2 regions of the Spongiibacter tropicus DSM 19543 genome follow, and region 1 is predicted to be linked to the other one. Evidence: predicted binding sites of a transcription regulator. Region 1 holds the regulator's gene; the other holds the start of a gene.

Region 1 (3,408 bases):
GGCGGGAAATGGGTGGCGAGAGTCAAAGCGAAAAAGACCAGCCGTAAGACATCAGACAAATAGGGCGGGACAGCATGTCGTCAGAAACCTACCGAGGGCAATGCAACCTCCATCTGTTTCTTGCCCGACAGTATTTGAACCAACTGACCGAGGGCAGTCGGGAAGAGTGGGGAGGGCATTTCCATCGGGCTTGTCTTGAATCCTGTCTCTGGCAACTGCGGCTGGCTTACGAGAGCCATTTAGCGGATTTGCTATTCCAGCAACCCCGGTTTCAGCAGGCGATTCCTATCGGTCGTTATTCGGCCCGCGTCCTCTCATCAGGTGAGCATCCGCCGGAAATAGCGGAACTGGCTGACAGGGAAAGCCATGACGCGCGACTCAAATGGGTATTGGAATACGCGTTTATCAATGCGCCCTCTGCGGTGCAGGCATCTTCCGGCGCACTTATTGCTTCTTCTCGCGGTGAGGATGACTCGCTGCAACGGAGCTGGGAGGCCCTGGAGTTCCTGAGTGATACCGTGAACCGGCATCGGGCGACGCTGCAGGAATACTGATTGGCCGGAGATAGGCTGCCTTTGTTACACTACCGGTCAACCCCGTTGTTCGGGCAAGATCGACTCAAGGGATATTCTGTGCTGTCTTATTTAGAACTGGTTGAATTGGCAAATGGCGATATTGTGCTGCAGCGCTCTGAGGGCGATGAGCAGCCGTTGGTGACCATTCGCTTTTCTGATGAGACCCGCAAGCAGATTCCGGGCTCATGCCTGGAGCTGGCCAGGGTTATGGTGCAGGCGGGGCTGGAAGCCGCGCAGATCATCAGCGATGACGTGGAAGATGATGTCGATGATGATGAAGACGCCATTGACGGCGTGTTGCCTCAATCTAAAACCGTGCATTGAGCACGGTTTCCTTTCTGTATACGTTCAATTAATCCTGTAAGTGGATTACCAGACATTCGGCCTGACCTGCCTTTGCAGCTTGGGTTAGCAGTTGTCGCTCGGCAGCTCCCAGTGAGCCTTTCAGTAACACCGCGACGGTGTGGCTCTTTCCGCGCTCAAGGGCACGAGCAGCGATATTGCAGAGGCTGCCTTCATTTACAACGACTTGCAGGATGCGCTGTCCTCGTTCAGGGCTGTTGGCGTCCAGTAGCGGTTTGACCGGCCGATCTGCAACCCAGCAAAGCCAGCGCGGATCGGTGCTCCCGCAGAGCTGGCCCAGCATGGCGGACAGCAGAGTGCGCGACAGTTGCGCCTGGCTGCTAAGGGTGATTTCCGTAATGTGCGCGTTGTCAGCCGGGTGCTGCTGATCAAAAAGAGGGCGTTGTTCAAAAGCCATGTTCAGTTTCCTCGACGCAATACGCCTACGCTCAGGCCTTCGATAGCAAAGTCCTGTTCACGCAGGTCAACTTCAATGGGGGCGTAGTCCGGGTTTTCCGCAATTAACAGCAAGCGGTGGTTACTTTTCTCTTTCTGCAGGCGCTTAACGGTAACTTCGTCACCGATTCTCGCGACAATAATCTGCCCGTTATGGGCAACGGGAGTGCGGTGAACGGCGAGGAGGTCGTTCTCGAAGATGCCCGCATTGATCATGCTGTCACCGCGAACACGAAGGAAATAGTCTGCAGCCGGGGTAAACAAATTTGGCGAGATGGCGCAGTGATCTTCGATGTGCTCCTCCGCGAGGATAGGGCTACCTGCTGCCACTTGACCCACAATGGGGATGCCGAGTTCTTCCGGAAGACGGATGCCACGAGAAGCGCCGGGAATGATTTCAATGGCGCCTTTTCTCGCCAGTGCCTTGAGATGTTCTTCCGCCGCATTGGGCGAGCGGAACCCCAGCTCCTTGGCAATATCTGCCCGCGTCGGAGGGTAGCCTGTGTCTTCAATATGGCTTTTGATAAGTTCGAGAACCTGAGCTTGTCTGGCAGTTAGCTTTTCCATAATCGCGGTCTGGTTATCTATACAGTAACTGTGAGTATATACAGTATTTTATCCAGTGCAAGCGCTGCCCTGTATTTTCTGAAGCGAGGGTATGGTGTGAAGAGGCCCGCCCCAGTAAAGCCGTGGGCGGGCAGAGGGGGGAGAGGGTTTCAGTAGTCGTCAAAAAGGCCGTTGACGACGTCAGTTTCTATTTCGTGTAAGGGGTTGCAGAGTTGTTCCGGTATTAAGCCGTCGCCCCAGTCGCGGTAGTCGTCGTCGCTGAGCTCAAAGGCATTACGCCAGTCCTCGGGTTCTTCGATACTCTGCAGGGCGAGCTGTCGCCAACTCTCCAGATCATATTCGCAAATCTCGCCATCAATCATTTGCACTTCGATGGTGTGTTCCCGGTCGTCGATCGCAACGACTTCAAACTGCTGGTCAGTTTCAAGGTCTTTGTACCAGCTGCCAACTTGAGGAGCTATGCTCGCCATAACGCTTGCCTCCTTTCTTCGACTTTTGCACCAAGCTATCACTTCCCCTTGGGGTGTCCAGTCGGTATTTGCGCGTCGATAACCGTGGTTTCTCCTTAGTGAATTATTGGATGCATGGCGAAATCCAAGCGCTTTCAGAGGGATGGCTACCTAAGTTAAACTGCTTTTCCCATTTTGACCGCGCTTTTTTAGTGCAGCCAGCTATAACGGACGCGGTCATAACAAATAATCTGTCTAGCGCGGAGGAACTGCGGTGCTGTCTCAGGACTGGCTAAAGGGTGTGGAGTTTTCTAATTACCCATGGCTTACAGAAGTCTTTATCGTCGTCTTGATCATGCTGACGGCCAACTTATTCGTCGGACGACTGCTCAATAAGCTGGCGGAGAAATTTGCCAGAACGCACAACCTCTGGGACGACGCCTTGTTGCTGGCGTCTCGCAAGCCACTAATTCTGATGATTTGGGTCGTTGGTGCCAGTCACGTACTGGAGATTATTGGCGAAAGTACGGATGCGGATATCTTTTCGGCGCTACAGCCCTTCCGCGCGGTAGCGGTAATGGCGATTCTTGGCTGGTTTTTGGTCAAGCTGGTTCGAGAGATAGAAACAGGGATTCTGTCGCGGGAATATGGCGACGACGATGAGCCCATCGACCAGACAACCGTCATGGCGCTCGGCAAGCTGGTGCGCAGCGCGGTGATTATCGTCGTAGTGCTGATGATTCTGCAGAACCTTGGCTACAGTATCTCCGGGGTGTTGGCCTTTGGGGGTATCGGCGGGATCGCGGTGGGCTTTGCCGCCAAGGATTTGCTGGCGAATTTCTTCGGTGGGTTGATGGTGTATCTCGATCGCCCGTTTTCTGTCGGAGACTGGATTCGGTCCCCCGACAAGAATATTGAGGGGACAGTGGAAAATATCGGCTGGCGGCAAACCCGCATACGGACCTTTGATCAGCGTCCGCTTTATGTGCCGAATGCCACCTTCACGCAGATTTCGGTTG
Region 2 (3,408 bases), on a different contig from region 1:
CTGCCGCTTTCTTTGCGGGAGCCTTTTTAGCCGGTGCTTTCTTGGCGGGGGCTTTTTTGGCTGGTGCCTTCTTCACCGCGGCTTTCTTTGCGGGAGCCTTCTTCGGCGCGGGGTTTTTCTTGTCGAAATCTTTAGCGGCAGTATGCGCGGCCTTCGCCATGGCGCGAGCACGCTGATAATCCGACTTCAGTTCTTTGATCTGGTCGCGGGCCATAATGACCAGCGCCTTGGCATCGACTTCCAGTTCCTTGGCGGCATCAATCGCCTTGTGTGCACGCTCAAGCTGACGCTCAACCGTTTTGTCCATATTGCTCTTGGCCTTTTGCTGAAGCTCGCGCAGTTTGTCCTGCTCTGCCTTCATTTTGACCTTGGCTTTTTCAGCCTGGGCTTTCGCGCGATCCATCGCTTTCTCTGCATCGCTGATAAGCCGGTCACGCAGTTTTTCCACTTTGCTTTCGAGAGATTCGATCTCTTTACTGATGAGTGCTACAGGGTCCAGTTTCTGTTTAGCCATGCTAATGACTCCATTTATTGGGTTAGGGCTTCGCGAGCAGGAAGTCTGTTCGTTGGCTTAACATAGCAAATTTTCTGATAATGAACACAAACTGAGCACAAGAAGAGACATTGTTATGGAAAAAACACGAACTGATGCGATTGAAGCCGCTGTTTTCAGACGTCTGCTAGAGCATCTCGACAGTCGCAAAGACGTGCAGAATATCGAGCTGATGAACCTGGCGGGCTTCTGCCGCAACTGCCTGTCGAAGTGGTATGTTGCCGCCGCTGAGGAGATGGGTGAGAGTGTTGACTACGATGCCGCCCGTGAGCGGGTCTATGGCGTGCCCTACGGCGAGTGGAAAGATAAGTATCAGCGTGAGGCCAGCGCTGAGCAACTGGCCGCCTTCAATAATAAAAATACCTGATAAACGACGACTATAATCCGCCGTTGGGAATAAAGCGGTTGCTGCTGTTGGCGCGAATCCAGCGAAGCGTCTCTACCGACAGTTTTTCGCCACGTTGACGCAGCACTTTATTGATCCAGATGGCGGGGGATTCCGCACCGGCATCCCAGCCGCTGATACGTTCTTCAGCAACGGTGAAAAAGCGAATGAGTGCAATGAGTTCGTCGTTACTCAAATCAGCAACGGCTTCCTGCCAGGGCGCGAGAGTCAGCCGCATGACCGGGCTGTAACGTTGCAGCTCTTCATCGGTAAACGGAGCAGGGAGTGCTGACAACGAGGCTTCGTCGCTAAGCGTGATACAACGCTTCAACCAAGCCTTGTCGATACTGATCGCGGCTTTTTCGGTTTCGGGTGTCCAGCTGCCAATACTCATTCAGTGATGTCCTTTACTACTGCCATTGATGTTAAGGGCGCACAGTATACCGGAGTTGCGGGCGTGACAATGCCGTCCGCTTCAGGTAATTTCTGTATGTTTATACAGTATCGGGTTTGGCGTGGTTCGGCGCCGCTGGCTTGCGTTCCTCTTCATGCGAAAAATCATTCATTGTGATTGCGACTGTTTCTACGCCTCGGTTGAGATGCGGGATGACCCATCGCTGCGTGGTCGGCCACTGGCAATCGGCGGGGCGTCCTCGCGTCGAGGGGTGATCGCAACCTGTAACTATGAAGCCCGCGCCTATGGTGTGCACTCGGCCTTGCCCACGGCAATTGCTGTGCAGCGTTGCCCCGATTTGATTTTGATGCCGCCGAACATGGCGAAGTACAAAGCGGTAGCCATGCAGGTACGGGAGATTTTTGAGCGCTACAGCGATTGCATTGAACCCTTGTCGCTGGATGAAGCCTACCTGGACGTGAGTGAGTCACCGCATTTTCAGGGCAGTGCCAGCCGTATCGCCGAAGCGATCCGCCACGAGGTGAAAACCGAAGTGGGCATTGGCATTTCCGCCGGTGTGGCGCCGAACAAGTTTCTCGCCAAAATTGCCAGTGACTGGCAGAAACCCGATGGTCTGACGGTGATTCGGCCCGACCAGGTCGCGGCGTTTGTTCGCGATTTGCCGGTGTCCAAAATCCACGGTGTGGGTAAAGTCATGGCCGCCAAAATGTCGGCACTTGGTATCGAAAGCTGTGAGCAGTTACAGGCGTGGTCGGAGCTGGCATTGGTAGAACGCTTCGGGCGTTTTGGGCGCCAGCTTTATGGCTACGCGCGCGGAGAGGATCAGCGCCAGGTTAAGCCTGAACGCCGTCGCAAGTCACTGAGTGTCGAGCGTACCTTTGCCACTGATGTGGTGCCGGGGGCCGAGGCCGATGCGGCGCTGGTGCAGTTGATCGAGGAACTCCAGAAACGGCTGGGTCAGGTGACGGGACTGCCGATAGTCGGTGCTTTCGTGAAAATGAAAAGCCGGGAGTTTCGCATTACCACGGTCGATCGGCGCTTGCCACAGGGGCTGGACACGGCCTGTTACGCGCCGCTGATGCAGGAAGCTTGGGCGAGACTCGAAAGCCCGGTGCGATTAATGGGGGTCGGTGTAAGGTTTGCGGAGGAGGATGAGGCCAGTCAGCTGAGTCTGTTCTAAGCCTCGCCGAGGTTGCGGCTGTACGCATTGGCGCCGCGACGTCCTTCGGCGTCGTAGGTCCGCAGTGGAACGGTACTGAGACCGAGAACCTGCATGGCCTGTTCATTGTAGTCTGCCCGCCGCTCCAGCAAATGCCCGATGCGTTCATTCAGATCGCGGCAGCGTCGCAGGCTCTCCAGTACCTCGCTGTCGGGCGCGGGGCTGTCTGGCTGTTGGCGACGATAGCGGTCGAGGTTCTCCAGACTCTGGCTGCAATCCATCTTTTGCTCTGCCAGTTCGCGCAGGCGATCGGCATCGCCGCCATTACGCAGGGTGTCCAGCTCTTCCTGCAGCAGGGCTTCAAAGCGCTGGCTGTGACTGAGCAGTTCCTGTTGAAGATCGCTCATCACCATTACGCCGGGTTGGTTTGCAGTTCCAGGTCAATAAAGGCGCGGGCGACCTGATCGGCATCGATGCTGAATTCACCGTTGCGAATCGCGGTTTTAATCGCTTCGACCTTCTGGCGATCCACGCCGTCGCTGGCTTCAATGCCCGCACGGGCGCGTTCCAGCAGGCTGGTTTCAGCGCTTGAGGCAAGGTTCGCCGACGTCGTGACGTCTTTGCTGTCTTCGGCTTTCTGGCTGGCATTGCCGCTGTCGATCCGACGCGGCTGGCCTACCGGGCTGCCATTAATGCGTTCGACCATGTTGATTCCTCATCCTTTCTGTCTGTGGCGTTGACGCTGCCTTACCTCTCTAACGGCAGCGATCGAAAAAACTTTAGAACTATTTCAGTATTACCGTGTTGGCGTTTTCCACACGGCCTTCCAGCTGCTTGCCCGAGCTCACGTTTCGGACGTTGATCAGCGAGCCCACGGCGCCGTCTTCCAGTGCCAG

The links. Region 1 encodes LexA, which represses DNA repair genes until DNA is damaged. Its sites were predicted from a motif close to ACTGTNTNTANANACAGT; they were not measured.
Region 2: a site for LexA is predicted at 1,424-1,441, ahead of dinB (DNA polymerase IV). Genes of this name have one in related genera too.

What each region holds. Positions count from the first base shown of each region.
Region 1 is NZ_ATUS01000004.1:98,038-101,445, forward strand. It holds gene topA (type I DNA topoisomerase) at 1-63, shown strand, start outside; gene G411_RS0115295 (hypothetical protein) at 75-554, shown strand; gene G411_RS20785 (hypothetical protein) at 633-899, shown strand; gene G411_RS0115305 (hypothetical protein) at 928-1,335, opposite strand; gene lexA (transcriptional repressor LexA) at 1,338-1,940, opposite strand; gene G411_RS0115315 (DUF6763 family protein) at 2,090-2,410, opposite strand; gene G411_RS20790 (mechanosensitive ion channel family protein) at 2,745-3,408, shown strand, end outside.
Region 2 is NZ_ATUS01000003.1:137,660-141,067, reverse strand. It holds gene G411_RS22365 (hypothetical protein) at 1-514, opposite strand, end outside; gene G411_RS0114040 (DUF1244 domain-containing protein) at 630-920, shown strand; gene G411_RS0114035 (hypothetical protein) at 931-1,332, opposite strand; gene dinB (DNA polymerase IV) at 1,487-2,533, shown strand; gene G411_RS0114025 (flagellar export chaperone FlgN) at 2,530-2,919, opposite strand; gene flgM (flagellar biosynthesis anti-sigma factor FlgM) at 2,925-3,218, opposite strand; gene flgA (flagellar basal body P-ring formation chaperone FlgA) at 3,298-3,408, opposite strand, start outside.